Regions from separate parts of the Amycolatopsis sp. NPDC051903 genome, predicted to be linked through region 3. Evidence: riboswitches for the same ligand, from Rfam matches in the RefSeq annotation. Region 3 holds a riboswitch; each other region holds the start of a gene.
The links. Region 3 has a riboswitch for cobalamin ahead of ACIA77_RS09235 (hypothetical protein). Riboswitches for the same ligand answer to the same signal wherever they lie in the genome.
Positions count from the first base shown of each region.

Region 1: linked by a shared signal. The riboswitch ahead of ACIA77_RS23125 (CbtB-domain containing protein) and the one ahead of ACIA77_RS09235 (hypothetical protein) in region 3 are both predicted to bind cobalamin.
Region 2: linked by a shared signal. The riboswitch ahead of ACIA77_RS04490 (FadR/GntR family transcriptional regulator) and the one ahead of ACIA77_RS09235 (hypothetical protein) in region 3 are both predicted to bind cobalamin.

Region 1 is NZ_JBITBT010000010.1:178,803-183,772, forward strand. Features, by position in the region: gene ACIA77_RS23110 (MFS transporter) at 1-950, shown strand, start outside; gene ACIA77_RS23115 ((2Fe-2S)-binding protein) at 957-1,610, opposite strand; gene ACIA77_RS23120 (CbtA family protein) at 1,607-2,452, opposite strand; gene ACIA77_RS23125 (CbtB-domain containing protein) at 2,478-2,687, opposite strand; cobalamin riboswitch at 2,721-2,854, opposite strand; gene ACIA77_RS23130 (class I SAM-dependent methyltransferase) at 2,927-3,547, opposite strand; gene ACIA77_RS23135 (class I SAM-dependent methyltransferase) at 3,558-4,160, opposite strand; gene ACIA77_RS23140 (serine hydrolase domain-containing protein) at 4,255-4,970, opposite strand, start outside.
Region 2 is NZ_JBITBT010000002.1:43,302-48,271, forward strand. Features, by position in the region: gene ACIA77_RS04475 (methylmalonyl-CoA mutase family protein) at 1-358, shown strand, start outside; gene ACIA77_RS04480 (L-lactate permease) at 423-2,105, shown strand; gene ACIA77_RS04485 (hypothetical protein) at 2,102-2,521, shown strand; cobalamin riboswitch at 2,546-2,697, shown strand; gene ACIA77_RS04490 (FadR/GntR family transcriptional regulator) at 2,757-3,485, shown strand; gene ACIA77_RS04495 (ABC transporter substrate-binding protein) at 3,848-4,970, shown strand, end outside.
Region 3 is NZ_JBITBT010000003.1:350,886-355,855, forward strand. Features, by position in the region: gene ACIA77_RS09225 (ABC transporter ATP-binding protein) at 1-1,157, opposite strand, end outside; gene ACIA77_RS09230 (CbiQ family ECF transporter T component) at 1,154-2,227, opposite strand; gene ACIA77_RS09235 (hypothetical protein) at 2,220-2,855, opposite strand; cobalamin riboswitch at 2,871-3,007, opposite strand; gene ACIA77_RS09240 (Gfo/Idh/MocA family protein) at 3,047-3,943, shown strand; gene ACIA77_RS09245 (VanZ family protein) at 4,202-4,861, shown strand.

The DNA.
Region 1 (4,970 bases), on a different contig from region 3:
TGCTGCCCACCTACGAGCAGATGGGCGTCGCCGCGCCGATCCTGCTGGTGCTGGTGCGGTTGCTGCAGGGGTTCGCGGTCGGCGGTGAGTGGGGCGGCGCCGTGCTCATGGCCGTGGAGCACGCCCCGCCGAACCGGCGCGCGTTCTACGGCAGCTGGCCGCAGGCCGGCGTGCCCGCGGGGCTCGTGCTCTCCGCCGGGGCGTTCCTCGCGGTGCAGCAGCTGCCGAAGGACCAGCTGCTGAGCTGGGGCTGGCGGCTGCCGTTCCTGGCCAGCGTGGTCCTGATCGCCGTCGGGCTGTACGTGCGGTCGCGGCTCGAGGAGTCGCCGGAGTTCGCGCGCGCCGAGGTGCCGTCGTTCCCGCTGAAGGACACCCTGCGCCGTTCGCTGCGTGCGGTGCTCGTCGGCGTCTTCGCGCAGGCCGGCACGAACATCCCGTTCTACATCGCGAGCGTTTTCGTGCTGTCCTACGGCCCGGCTGAAGCCGGCGTCTCCCGCGGCACGGTGCTGACCTGTCTGATCATCGCGTCCCTGGTGGACATCGCGGCGGTGCCGCTGGTCGCGATCGTCGCCGACCGCATCGGCCGCCGCAAGGTGCTCCTCGGCGGCGCCGTCTACTCGGCCGCCGTGGCGTTCCCGTTCTTCTGGCTGCTGGACACGGGCGCCCCGATCGCCGTGCTCGTCGCGATGTTCCTGCTGTTCACCCTCGGCCACGCCACCACCTACAGCGCGATGGCCGGTTTCCTCGCCGAACTGTTCGGCGCCGAACACCGCTACACGGGTGTGTCCGTGGCCTACCAGGTGGGCGGCCTGATCACGAGCGGCCCGGCACCGTTCATCGCCGCCGCGCTGTTCGCCGGGTTCGGCGGGTCGTGGGTGATCGCGCTGTACATCGTGCTCGCGTGTGCCGTCACCTTCACCGCGCTGCTGCTGGCGCCGCGGCGGAGCTGAGCGGGCTCAGCCGAGCAGGACGCAGTCGCCGCACTTCGGCCCGTCGTGCCCCGGCGCGGCGCGGTAGATGAGGCAGCAGCTGCGGCGGCGGAAGCGCCCGCCCTCCCGGGTGAACGTGCCGGCGAGGGCGGGCACCGCGAAGAGCCGCTCGACGATGGTGTCCACTTCGGACGTCCACTCCGGATGGTCCTGGCGCAGCATCGTGGCGGCGCCGTTGAGCGCGGAGGCGACGTTGCCGCGGCGGATGGTTCCGGACACGGAGAAGGCGTCGAGGGCGTGGTCGAGGCGGGCGAGCGGGCCGTCGAGGACGTGGCTTGCGAAGTGCTCGACCACGTCGCCGGTCTTGCGCGGGACCGGCAGCGACAGCGGGAACGCGCCGCCCACCTCGGGTTGCCACCAGGCATCGGCGTAGTCGGCGCCCCTGCCGGCGGCCGCCAGGGCCAGTGCCGGGGAGAGCAGGCGGGCCGCGAGGCCCAGGTGCGCCACGGACGCCGCGACGCGCAGCTCGACGTCCCCTCCGCCGGCGGCCAGGACGCTCCGGACCCGCGCCACACGCTCACGCAGCACGAACCCGTCGTCGAGGACCTCTGACAGCGGACGCCACGACGCCGCGGGCTCGGCGCCCGCGGCGTGCGTGTCGTAGGTGAAGAACGGGTTCACGCGGCGGCGGTGGCCGTCTCCTTGCGGCCGCCGGAGAGCACGCGCTCGGCCAGCGGGCCGAACACGAGCGCGATCGTGGTCCACAGGATCAGCTGCGCGAGCACCGAGTTGAGGCGGAACGCGAACAGCGTGTCGGCCGGGAACCCCGGGTACACGATGGCGCCCGCGTCGTTCTTCAGCGGCAGCGGCGTCTCGGTCGGCTGCGCGCCGTACTCGGCGACGTTGGCCGAAAGCTGCCCCAGCGACGGCAGCAGCGCCATCAGGACCGCCGACACGACCACGAACGCGGCGCCCGCGACCAGCGTCGCGTTCCAAGTGCCGAGTTTCGGTGCGAGACGGCGGCCCAGCACCACGGCGCCGACGAGGAAGACGATCGACGCCGCGACCATCCCGAGGTAGAGCCCCGAGCGCGCGCCGATCGTGTCGGCGTGGCCGACGGCGGGCGGGTTGGCCGGGTACTTCAGGAACGGCACGAGGTAGAGGGCGAGGAACCCCGCTCCGGCGACGAGCACGGCCAGCACGCGGGCGCGCACCTGGCCGACGCGGCCCAGGCACACCGTGTAGACCACGGCGAACAGCAGCCCCATCGCGACACCGAAGAGGATCATGCCCGCGCCGATGCCGACGTTGGCCTGCACGGCGCGGCTGAACACCTCCGGCCCGTCGTGCGCCATGCCGGCCATGCCGCCGTGGTCGAGGGCTTCCTGCGCGGCGTCGCGGCCGGACTCGTAGTCGATGGCGGCCTGGATCTGCGGCTCCGCGAAGATGCGCGCGAAGACGAACGCCAGCAGGCCGCCCAGCGCGCCGGCGAGCAGGCCGCGCAGGACGAGCTTCTTCTCCATGTTCGGTTGTCCGTTTCCGTGCGCGTCAGTGGCAGGGGAAGCCGAGGAAGTGCCGCGCGTCGTGCACGAACTCGTGGACGTGGGTGTCGCTGCCGAACAGCGAGACCGCGCCCTGGTCGATGCCGATGAAGTAGTAGAGCAGCAGCGCCGCCGCCACGCTCAGGCCGAGCCACAGGGCGGCCTTCGAAACGGGCAGGACGACCGGGGTCGAGCGGTCGGCCGGGATGGTGGCCATCGATTGTCTCCTTGGGGATGACGCGTCCCTTGCGGGTGGACTCGTGGCGGCTGCTCGACCTGACTCGCCCTCGTTCGGGCTCACAGTGGCGCGACCGTGCCGGATTCACACCGGCTTCCGAGTAGCCGTCACGCGGGCAGAACGGTACGGCCCCAGTTGTCCGCGCGTCAATCTCCGGGCGGGTGTTTCGTGCCGCTTTGCCGGGTTGAGCGGCCGAGATCAGCACCCGACGGAGCAACTCAGAGCCGCTGGACCGTCGCGAACCAGCCGGGGGCGTCGTGCTCGTGGAAGCGGGTGTGCACACGCTCGCGTTCGAGGCTCGCGAGGCGCCAGCCGGTGTCGGGCGTGAAGACTTCCCGCAGTTCGGCCTCGGTGACGGGGTGCGGTCCGGTGTCCGGTCCGGCGTCGCTGAAGCACAGGACGTACAGCGTGCCGCCGGGGTTGGTGGCAGCGGCGAGCGAGGCGACGTAGCGGGCCCGCTCGGCGGCGTCGAAGGTGTGCAGCAGCCCGGAGTCGAGCACGGTGTCGAAGCGGCGGCCGAGGGCTTCGAGGTGCAGCGCGTCGGCCGTCACGAACTCGGCCGCGAGGCCTTGACCGGCCGCCTTTTCCCGGGCTCTGCTCAGCGCGGTCTCGGCGACGTCGACGCCCAGCACGTGCAGCCCCCGGTCCGCGACGAGCAGCGCGTTCTCCCCCGACCCGCACCCCGCGTCGAGGACCTCGCCGGTGAACCCGCCGTCGTCCGCGGCCCGCACGAACGCCGGCTGCGGCCCGCCGAAGTCCCACGGCGCGGGCCCGTCCTCGTACGAAGCGTCCCAGGGACGCCCGGTCCTGCGCTCGTGACTCGTCGGCTCGCGGCCCATGCCGCGATTCTCACTCCGTGGACTGCCGCGGGGCAATCGCCTTGAGGACCACGTCGCGCGTGTGGTGGGTCCCCTCGGGCCCCGGCCGGGTCCGTTCCCGCACCTCGTGCACCTCGACGGTCCACCCGGCCAGCCGCTGCACGATTTCGCCGGGCCGGTAGTAGTCGCTGTAGTCGACCCCCTCGTCCTCGGGATCGTGCCCGGTCACCAGCAGGGTCCCGCCGGGCGCCACGGTGGCGACCAGCCGGTCGAGCGCGCCGTCGTCGCGCTTGCGCAGCGGGAAGTACTGCACGGACACCAGTTCGAACGCCCCCGCCGGCATCGCCGTGCAGCTCAGGTCGGCCCGCGTCCAGGCGACGCGTTCGGCCACGTCGCGCCCGCTCTCGGCGCCACGCCGCAGCGCGGTCTCCGACACGTCCACGGCCGTCACGTGCCACCCCTGGCGCGCGAGCCACACCGCGTCGGCCCCTTCCCCGCACCCGACGTCGAGCGCCTGCCCCGGCGCCATCCCCGCGGCTTCCGCCACGAGCACCGCGTTGGGCTCCCCGCTGAACACCTGCTCCCGGCTGCGGTACATCCCGTCCCAGTCCTGGTCCTGGTCCTGGTCCGTCATCGGCGTCCCCTTCGGCTGTGGTGGTCTCCGTGGGACCAACTTGCCGCGCGGGCCGACGGGAGGGCAAATTGGTTTGCCGAACGGGCAAACCGGGTCAAGCGGAGTGCGGCAGGAGGGCCATTCCGCCGAGTTCGCCGGAGGGCAGGACGACCATCCGCAGTCGCCGGGTGGTGGCGGCGAAGGCGATCGCGACCTCCGCGACGACGGCGCCGGACGCGGCGATCTCGTGGTGGCGGACCGTGATCTCTCCCGCGGGTCCCGCGGGCTGGATGCTGGTCGTCCAGGCCCGAGCCAGGCGGTCTTCGGTGATCTTGCCGCGGACGTTCGCGGCCAGCCGGGCGTGCACGCGCGCGACGTGCCCGGCCACGAACGCGCGGGCGATCCCGAGGGCGTCGTCGCGCCAGGCGGGCCACGGTGCCGGTGTGCTCGCCCGCCGCGGGTCTTCGCCGGCCAGCACCAGTCGCGCGGCCCGTTTGAGGTGGGAGGAAAACGCGGGGCTGCCCTGGGTGCTGACGAGCATCGCCACGGCGCGCCCGCGTTCGTGATCAACGGTCACGCAGGCGCTGAACCCGCCGGTTCCGCCGCTGTGCTCACGCACGCCGCCCGGCCGCACGAGCCACGCGAGTGCTTGCTCGGCACCGTCTTCGACGCGCAGCACCGGTCGCTGCGCGAGCGTGATCGCCGTGCCCAGCGGCGTGGGCGGCGGGAACAGGCACGCGCGGGCGAAGCGGGCCAGGTCGCCGATCGTCGCTTCGACCCCACCGGCGCCGAGCGGGTGGTCCCACCGGGGAACCTCGTGCCCACCGGCGT
Region 2 (4,970 bases), on a different contig from region 3:
CCAGCGCGAGATCTCCGACACCGCCTACGAGTTCGCGCGCCGCAAGGCGAGCGGCGACCGGCCCGTGATCGGCGTGAACAAGTACGTCGACGAGGGCCAGGGCGAGAAGATCGAAACGCACAAGCTCGACCCGGAATCCGAGGCCCGGCAGCTCGCACGGCTCAAGCAGGTGCGCGCCGACCGGGACCCCGACCGGGCGAAGGCGGCGATGGAGCAGCTGCTCGCCGTCGCGGCCGATCCGTCGGCCAACCTGATGCCGGCGACGGTCGAGGCCGTCAAGGCGCACCTTTCCATGGGAGAGATCACGGGCGCGCTGCGTGATGTCTTCGGGTCCTACACCGAAACCCCGGTGTTCTAGGCCCTTTGCGATTCCTCGAGTCCCCACCCCTCCTCTCAACGACGAGAGATCCCGGAGGTGACCTGTGTACACGCAGGTTCCCGCGCCACTCGGCGGCAGTCTCGGTTGGTCCGCCCTCGTGTCCGCCCTGCCCCTGATCGTGCTGTTCGTGCTGCTGGGCGTGTTCCGCGTCCGCGCGTGGCTGGCCTCGCTCATCGCGCTCGCGTTGTCGATCATCGGCGCGATCGCGGTGTACGGCATGCCGGCCGGACCGGCGTTCGACTCCGCGCTCGAAGGCGCGGCGTTCGGCCTGTTCCCCGCGCTGTGGATCGTGCTCAACTCCCTGTGGATCTACCAGATGACGAAGGTGTCCGGGCACTTCGACGTGCTGCGGCGGACCTTCGCGAAGATCAGCGACGACCAGCGCGTGCAGGGCGTGATCATCGCGTTCTCGTTCGGCGCGCTGCTGGAGGCGCTCGCCGGGTTCGGCGCGCCGGTCGCGATCTGCTCGGTGATGCTCGTGGCGGTCGGGCTGAAACCGCTGAAGGCGGCGACGGTCGCGCTCATCGCCAACACCGCGCCCGTCGCGTACGGCGCCGTGGCGCTGCCGGTGATCACGCTCGCCAAGGTGACCGGGCTGCCGCTGGACGACCTGGCGTCGATGACCGGCCGGCAGGTGCCGATCCTCGCGCTGATCGTGCCGCTGGTGCTCGTGATCGTGCTGGACGGGCGGCGCGGGCTGCGCCAGGCCTGGCCCGCGGCGATCGTGTGCGGCGTGAGCTTCGCCGTCGTGCAGTACCTGATGGCGAACTTCGGGCCCGTGCAGCTAACGGACATCGCGGCGTCGCTCGTGTCCGCGGCGGCCGTGCTCGTGCTGCTGCGGTTCTGGAAGCCGAAACCGGCGGACGCGCCCGACCGCGCACCCGGCGATCGCGGTACGGAGCCCGTACCGACCGGGCCCGTCTCCGGCGGCGGCGCCGTGACCACCGCGGCGACGACGGCGGTGCGGGAGCGAACGGTCGTCGACTCGCGGGCCGACCAGGCCCGCTCGTTCGCGCCGTACGCGACGATCATCGTGCTGTTCTCCGTCGCGGCGATCCCGGCGGTGGCGGCGGCACTCGCGTCGACGACGAAGACGTTCAGCTGGCCCGGCCTGCACGTCGTGACGTCGGCGGGCAAGCCGCTGAGCCTGGTGTCGTACAAGTTCGACTGGCTCGCAGACAGCGGCACGGTCCTGTTCATCGCCGGGATCGTCTCGGCGTTCCTGCTCAAGGTGCCGCTGCGGGACGCGGTCCGCGCCTACGGGCAGACGATCGTGCAGCTGCGCACGGCCGGGCTCACCGTGATGGCCGTCCTCGCGCTCGCCTACGTGATGAACATGTCCGGGCAGACGGCCACGCTCGGGCTGTTCCTCGCCGGTGCCGGCGGCCTGTTCGCGCTGCTGTCGCCGCTGCTGGGCTGGTTCGGTACCGCGGTGACGGGATCGGACACGTCGTCGAACTCGCTCTTCGGCGCCCTGCAGGTCGCGGCCGCACACGGCGCGCAGCTGCAGCCGGTGCTGATGGCGGCGGCGAACAGCAGCGGCGGGGTCCTCGGGAAGATGATCAGCCCGCAGAACCTCGCGATCGGCGCCAGTGCGGTGGGGCTGGCCGGCAAGGAGGGCCTGCTGTTCCGGCGGGTGCTCGCGGCGTCGGCGGTGTTCGTGCCGCTGATGTGCGTCCTCGTCTACCTGCAGTCCACCCCGATGCTGTCGTGGATGGTGCCGTGAACCGGGTGGCGAGCGAAGCCGTGGAGGAGGCCAACGCCGCGATCGGCGCGGCCGTCTCCACGTGCTCGCTGCCCTCCGGCGACGAAGCCGTGCTCCTGGAGGTGCAGTACGAGCTGATCGAGCTCGCCGACGCCCTCGCCGCGGGAGTGCCGGTGCCGGAGCTGCCGCGGCTGTGGCGGGCGGCGCGGGACCACGGAGCGGTCGTGGTCCCGCGTGGCTTCGCCGTGCTGGGCGGGCTCAGCGCCGCGGCCGGGCTGCTGAAACTCGCGCGGGCGGTGCTGCGCCGGGCCGCGCGGGAGGCGCCGGACGACGCCGTGGCCGTGCTCGACCGGGCGAGTGCGGTCCTGCTCGCCTTCGCGTTCCGCGCGGAGGAGCGGGAACGGTCGCTCGGGTACGTCGGATCGTGTGCCGACTAGTGTGGTCATACCAACAAAGAGGTCATATTGACACTACCTGCGAGCTCCGATTACCTTGAGTGAGCACTACGCGGTGAAGAGGAACTCCGGTGAGAATCCGGGCCGGTCGCGCCACTGTGATCGGACCCCGCCCGGCGGGGTCCGCAGGCAGACCCTCTCGCCGCGTCCATCCTTGAGCGGGTCGCACGAACCCGAGGAGGAGCGTGACCATCATGGGGATGTCGAGGGACCGGTCATGACGTCCGAGGCGGCCTGGGAGCCGGTCCGGCGCGTGCGGATGCACGAACAGGTGCTGGCGCAGATCGAGGAGAAGATCCTCGACGGCAGCCTGCGCGCGGGGGAGAAGCTCCCCAGCGAGCGAGAGCTCGTGAGCGCGCTCGGGGTGAGCCGGACCAGCGTCCGCGAAGCCCTGCGCGCCCTCGAAGCGATGGGGATCATCGAGGCCCGCACGGGTTCGGGCGCCGACGCCGGGTCCGTCGTCACGGCGCGTTCGACCCCGGCGCTGACCAACCTGCTGCGGCTGCACCTCGCGCTCGCGCGCATCAGCCTGGCCGATCTCGTCGAGACGCGCGTGCAGCTGGAACGCAACGCGGCCCGCGGCGCCGCGGCGACCCGCACCCCCGAGGACGTGGCCCGGCTGGCGGCGCTCGTCGACGGGATGCGCGCCGCGGACCAGGAGTACCAGCAGTTCAACGCGCTGGACACCGAGTTCCACGTGAGCATCGCCCGCATCTCTGGCAACGCGCTGGCCACCGACCTGATGCAGGCGCTGCGCGGCGCCGTCGAGTCGGAGATGGCGGCGGCCTTCGCGCGGCTGCCCGACTGGCGCGCCGTCGCGGCCGGCCTCGTGACCGAGCACGAGGCGATCCTGCGCGCCGTCGAGGCCGGCGACGGGGATCGCGCGGCCGACCTCGTGGCCGACCACATCACCCGCTTCTACCAGGACCGGGTGCTCAACCCCTGAAAGCGATCGATGGCGGTGCCGGGATCCGGCCCGAACGTGGTGGGTCGAGGCGGCGGCCGCTCTCGCCGATCTGACCGGAGTTCGGTTCACACTGCCGCGCGGTGCGGTATCGACTAAAGTCATTTGCCTCCTTTTTCGAGAGGGAGGAGTCGGTGATGAGCGACCTCCCCACTTCACAGCACAGCCGGCGGGACGTGTTGCGCGCCGCCGCCGCCATCACACTGGGTTCGGTGGCACTGGGCGCCTGCGCCTCCGAGGACGACACGGGGGGAACCGCCCGTGGCCAAGCTCCGCAGGAGACCTTCAGTGAACCGTCCACAAAGCTCTCCGGTGAGCTGAAAATCCTTCTCTGGAGCCATTTCGTGCCAGACCACGACGTGTGGTTCGATCGGTTCGCGCAGGACTGGGGGTCGCGGGTCGGCGTCAAGGTGACCGTCGACCACATCGACCAGGCGCAGATCCCCACCCGGATCGCGGCCGAGATCCAGGCGGGACAGGGCCACGACCTCATCCAGTACATCGCGACGCTGTCGCAGTTCGAGCCGAGTGTGCTGGACCAGCGCGACCTGGTCAGCGAAGCGACCGGGCGCTGGGGGAAGCAGCTCCCGCTGTGCGAGAAGTCGAGCCTCAACCCCGCGACCGGCAAGTTCTACGCGTACTCGCCGGGCTGGGTACCCGACCCGGGCAACTACCGCAGGTCGCTGTGGGAGCCGGTCGGCCTGCCGAACGGCCCCGCCACGTGGGACGAGCTGCTCACCGGTGCGGCGCGGATCAAGAACAGCAAGGGAATCCCGCTCGGCCTCGGCATGTCCCAGGAAATCGACTCCAACATGGTGCTGCGCGCGCTGATGTGGTCCTACGGCGCGTCCGAGCAGGACGCGAACGAGCGGGTCACGCTCAACTCGCCGCAGACGGTCGCGGCCGTCGAGTACATGACGAAACTCTACGGGCAGGCCATGACGCCCGAGATCTTCTCCTGGAACGCGGCGAGCAACAACCAGGGTCTCGTCGCCGGCAAGCTGTCCTACATCGTCAACTCGATCTCCGCCTGGCGGACCGCCGCCTCGTCGAACCCGAGCGTCGCCGATGACACGTTCTTCGTTCCGGCGCTGCGCGGACCGGACACCGCGCTGGCCGCACAGCACGTGCTGTACAACTGGATCATCCCGCGGCACGCCACCGGGGTACCCGCGGCCAAGGAGTTCCTGCTCCACTACACCGCGAACTTCGCCTCGGCGACCTACCAGTCCAAGCTGTACGACTTCTCCGCGTGGTCCTCACTGACCCCCGAGCTGCCGAACTGGCTCGCGAACGACCCGTTCGGCTCCCGGCCGCCCGACAAGCTGAAGCTCCTCGCCGACGCCGTGCCGTGGAGCGCCAACATCGGCTACCCGGGCCCGGCCAGCACGGCCATCGGCGAAGTGTTCAGCACCTTCGTCATCCCCAACATGTTCGCCCGCGCGGTACGCGGCGAAGCCACCCCGC
Region 3 (4,970 bases):
GCGTCCGCCTGCCGGCACTCCGCCTCGGCCGAATCCAGGTACAGCAGGTCACCCGGCGTCTGCGGCACCAGCCCGACGCGCGACCGCGCCACCCGCGGCCGCGCGGCCCCCGGATCCACGCCCAGCACGGAAACCACGCCGGCAGACCGCGGCCCACTGCCCTGCAGTGCCCACAGCAACGACGACTTCCCCGACCCGTTCCGCCCCATCAGCGCCACGACCTCACCGCGCCGCAGCGTCAGGTCGACCCCCCGCACCGCGACTACGCCGCCGTAGCGCACTTGCACTGCCCGGGCCGTCAGCACGTCGTCCGTAGGCGCGGCCGCCGGCCGGGCCACCACGGCCGAAGCCAGCCGCTCCCGCAACGGCCCCGCTTTCCGCCGTGCGTCGCGCACCGACAGCGGCAACGGCGACCACCCGGCCAGCCGCCCCAGCTCCACGATCGGCGGCGCCACGTCGGCCTCCGCGAACACCTCCGCCGGCGGACCGGACACGACCGCACCGTCACCCCGCAGGTACAGCAGCCGGTCGGCGTACTGCGCGACGCGCTCCATCCGGTGCTCCGCGACGACCACGGTCGTCCCGAGGTCGTGCACCAGGCGCGTGATCGCGGCCAGCACCTCCTCGGCGGCCGTCGGGTCGAGCGCCGACGTCGGCTCGTCCAGCACGAGCACGCGCGGGTGCGCCGTGAGCACCGACCCGATCGCCACGCGCTGCTGCTGCCCGCCCGACAGCGTCCGAAGTGGACGGTCGCGCAGGTCCGCGATGCCCAGCAGGTCGAGCGTCTCCTCGACGCGCTTGCGCATCACGTCCGGGGCCACGGCCAGCTGCTCCATGGCGTACGCGAGTTCTTCCTCGACGGTGTCGGTCACGAACCCCGCGAGCGGGTCCTGCCCGACGACGCCCACCACGGACGCCAGCTCGCGCGGCGGGTGCGTCGCCGTGTCGAAGCCGTCGACGAGCACGCGCCCGGCCAGCCGCCCGCCGGTGAAGTGGGGGACGAGGCCGTTGATCGTGCCGAGGAAGGTCGACTTGCCGACGCCGGTGCGCCCGGCGACGAGGCACAGCTCACCCTCCTCCACCACGAGGTTCACGTCGCGCAGCACGGCCTGTGAAGCCCCGTCGTACGTCACGCTGACCTGCGAAAACTCGATCACTTCGCCACCTCCACGAGCGGCGCCGGGCGCGGCGCGAGCCACGCCGGCAGCACCGCGATCAGCACGGCCACGGCCGGCAACACCGGCAACGTCGGCCAGCTCGGCGGGCTCACGGGCGTCTCCAGCGACGCCGGTGAAGCCACCAGCACCAGAGCGCAGGCGAGCACGCCACACAGCGCCACCAGCGTTTCCGGCAGCCGCCACGGGTCGGGCCGGTACGTCGTGCGCCGGATCCGCCGCCCGCCCAGCACGAACCCGGCGCCCGCCACGACCAGCCCGGCCACGAGCATCGGCACGCCCAACCAGCCCGCCGACCCGTCGAGCACGCCGTAGATCCCCACGGCGACCCCGGCGAACCCGGCCGGCACGCACACCGCGATCACCACCCGCACGCGCCGCTCGAGGTGCCCGCGCCGGCCGTACCCCCGCGAATCCATGGCCGCCGCCAACTGGAGCGAGCGGTCCATCGCGTCCGCCAGCACCGGCACGAAGATCCCCCGCAGGAACCGCAGCCCGCGCCCGCGGGCCGCCCGCAGCCGGCGCGCCCGCCGCACCCGCTGCACGCTCTCGACCAGCTGCGGCGCCACCGACAGCGCGACGGTGACGGCCGTGCTCACCTCGGCCAGCGCGCCCGGCACGGCTTTCAGCAGGCGTTTCGGGTTGGCCAGCGCGTTCGCGGCGCCGACGCAGAGCACGATCGTCGCGAGCCGCAGGCCGTCGTAGAACCCGCCGAGGAGCTCTTCGGCCGAGGTCGGGCCGAGCAGCTCGATCCCGGCGGCGGCCGCCGGCAACGGGATGGCCGGGAGCGTGAACAGCACGTGCCCGCCGTCCTCGCCGCCGATCAGGATCCGGAACAGCACGCGCGACAGCACGATCACGCCCGCCACCCACGCGTACACGCGGAAAGCCAGCGCCCACGGCGCGTCGCCGCGGCGGCTGACGACCACGAACCCCGCCACGGCGAGCACGAGCGCGAGCAGCAGCGGGTTGGTGGTGCGGCTCGCGGCGACGGCGAGCCCGAGCGCCCACACCCACCACGCGCCCGGATGCAGCGCCCGCGGCTCAAGCACGCCGGCGCCGCACCGCGGCGACCAGGCCCGCGCCGACGAGCACCACGACCACGACGAGCCCGACCACGAGCCCGGTCGGGAAGCCGTTGCTGCTGCTCGCTGCCGTCGGTGCCGGCGCGGGCGCGTTGGCCTTGCGGACGGGCGCGACGCGCGGCGGCGGGTAGTCCTGGAAGGACTTGTCGTGCGCGAACGACCAGCCCTCGAAGCTGCCGGCCGGCGGCTGCCAGCTCTGCACCCCGACCTGGCTCGAGGCCCACTTCCCGCCGTTCGCCGCCGTCCAGAAGCTCCACGACGCGCTCTCCGGCGGCATCGCCGAGCACGACTGGTCGGCCGGTTTGCCTTCGATCTTGCAGATCAGCGCAAGCCCGTACTTGCCGACGCCGGCGAGGTCGAGGCCGGCGTTCTGCAGGGCCGTCACGCCGTTCTCCTGCGGGCCGGGGGCGCAGCGGATGAGGGTGTCGCCGCCCAGGTCCTGGAAGTCGACGACCACGGTGACGCCGGTGGCGTCGGGACAGTAGCCCGCGGTGCCCTTGCCGGGCACGGTCGCGGAGGCGGGCGCGGCACCGGACAGACCGGCACCGAGCAGCAGGGCACAGGCGGCGAACAGCCGCACGGGGAACAACCGCATCGTTGATGAGTCCTCGCATCGAATCGGACCACGCACGGGCGATCCGGCTCACGGCCGCGCGGGCCGATCACGGTTGCGGGTCAGCGCCGGATTCCCACCGGCTTCCCCCGTTCGTGGTGTTCAGCTGTCCGACGTTAACCCACCGGAGGTACCCGCCGGAAGCGGTGCCGCCCACACCTACACTTCCGGGTGTGGACCTGGGACAGCTGCGCGTCGGCCTCGTCGGAACCGGGCCGTGGGCGACCACGGTGCACGCACCGGGGCTGGCCGACCACCCGGGCACGCAGCTCTCCGCCGTCTGGGGCCGCCGGGCCGAGAACGCCCGCGCGCTCGCCGAAGCCCACGGCGCGGTGGGGACCGACGACCTCGACGAACTGTTCGCCCAGGTCGACGCGCTCGCGTTCGCCGTCCCGCCCGCCGTGCAGGCCGAGATCGCGGCGCGCGCGGCCGCGGCCGGCAAGCACCTGATCCTGGAGAAGCCGATCGCACCCGACCTGGCGAGCGCGCGGCGGCTCGCCGACGCGGTTTCGCAGGCCGGAGTCGCGTCGCTGGTGATGCTGACCCTGCGGTTCTCCCAGCAGACGCGCGACTGGCTCGACGGCCTCGCCCGATCGGGCGGCTGGCGCGGCGGCGGCGCGCGGTGGCTGTCGGGCGCCCTGCTCGGCGGCCAGTACGCGGCTTCGGCCTGGCGGCTCGACCCGGCGGGCGGCGCGCTCGCCGACGTCGGCCCGCACGCGTTCGACCTGCTCGACGCCGCCCTCGGGCGGATCACGGACGTGCTCGCGGCCCACCGCGGGCCCGACGACCTGTGGCAGCTGATGTTCGCGCACGAGGGCGGCGCCACGAGCACCGCGACGCTGTCGTTGCGCCTGCCGGTTCAGCCGACCGTGGCCGAAATCGCCGTTTACGGGGACCACGGGTACCGCACGCTCGGTCGCAAGCCGGGCACGGCCGGCGAGTCCTACACCGCCCTGCTGGACGACTTCGCTGCGATGGTCGCGAGCGGCACGACCACGCACCCGTGCGACGTCCACCGCGGCGTGCACCTGTCCGCGCTCATCGAACGCGCCCGCGAACTGGCCGGGTAATACACAGGGGCCGAGCCCCTGTTTTCCCTTGTGGACGGAGGCTTTTCGCCCCGCCTTCCGGCTTCTTCCACAGAGTTGTCCACAGCATCCACTATGGACGGTCCGCGCCTCGACCGAACCACGGGAAGCCGTTTCGCGCCAGCGGAAAGATCACCGAATAGTGCGCCCCGCTGGGCGTGCCGAGTTGATCTCCCAATGCGAAGGTGATCTTGGAAGGGTGGGAAGAAGCAGTTCAGAGGGGTTCGAGAAGGGAAGCGCATGGGAGCCCTGCTGCGCGCTTTCTGGGGGATCATCCCGGTCACGGCCATCGCGCTGCCCTACGCGCTGCTCTGCTGGCCGCTGCTCACGGTGCGCAGGCGCCGAAGAAGCGGCGACGTGAGCCTCGGCCACGCGTCGGCGACCGCCGCCGTCGACGTTTCGGCGGTCACCGTGGGCGTTCTGGTGCTGTGCCTGGTGACCATGCCGGTCGGCTCAGCGCCCGTCAGCACCCTCGACCTGGTCCCCGGCGCCGACCTCTCCGCCGCCTTCTCCGACGACGGCTCGCTGTGGCAGGTGATCGGCAACGTGCTGCTGCTGTCACCACTGGGCGGCCTCGTCCCCTTGCGCCTGCGCCGCATGCGTTCGCTGACCCGGATCGCGCTGACCGCGTTCGCCGCGTCCGTGCTGGTGGAGGCCACGCAGTTCCTCATCCACACCGGGCGCGTGACCTCCACGGACGACGTGCTGCTGAACACCATCGGCGCGACCTTGGGCGCCGCACTGACCCGCCGCGGGTGGCGGGTGTTCGACGTCGCGCCCGTCGTCTCGATCCCCCGCCAGGTCCGGCGGACGGTCTGTGACGCCCCCGTGCGCCTGCGCGTCCCCCGGTCGGTGTGGGACACGAGGTACGCGGGGGTGGGGCATCCGGAGCGGCGTTGAAGAATTCGGTTGCGGGTGCCGGGAGACTGAAGTTGCTGAGCGGATCGTGCCGATCCCCCGGATGAAGGAAACGCCTATGTTCGCCGCCGCTGCTCGCGACGGCCGCCCG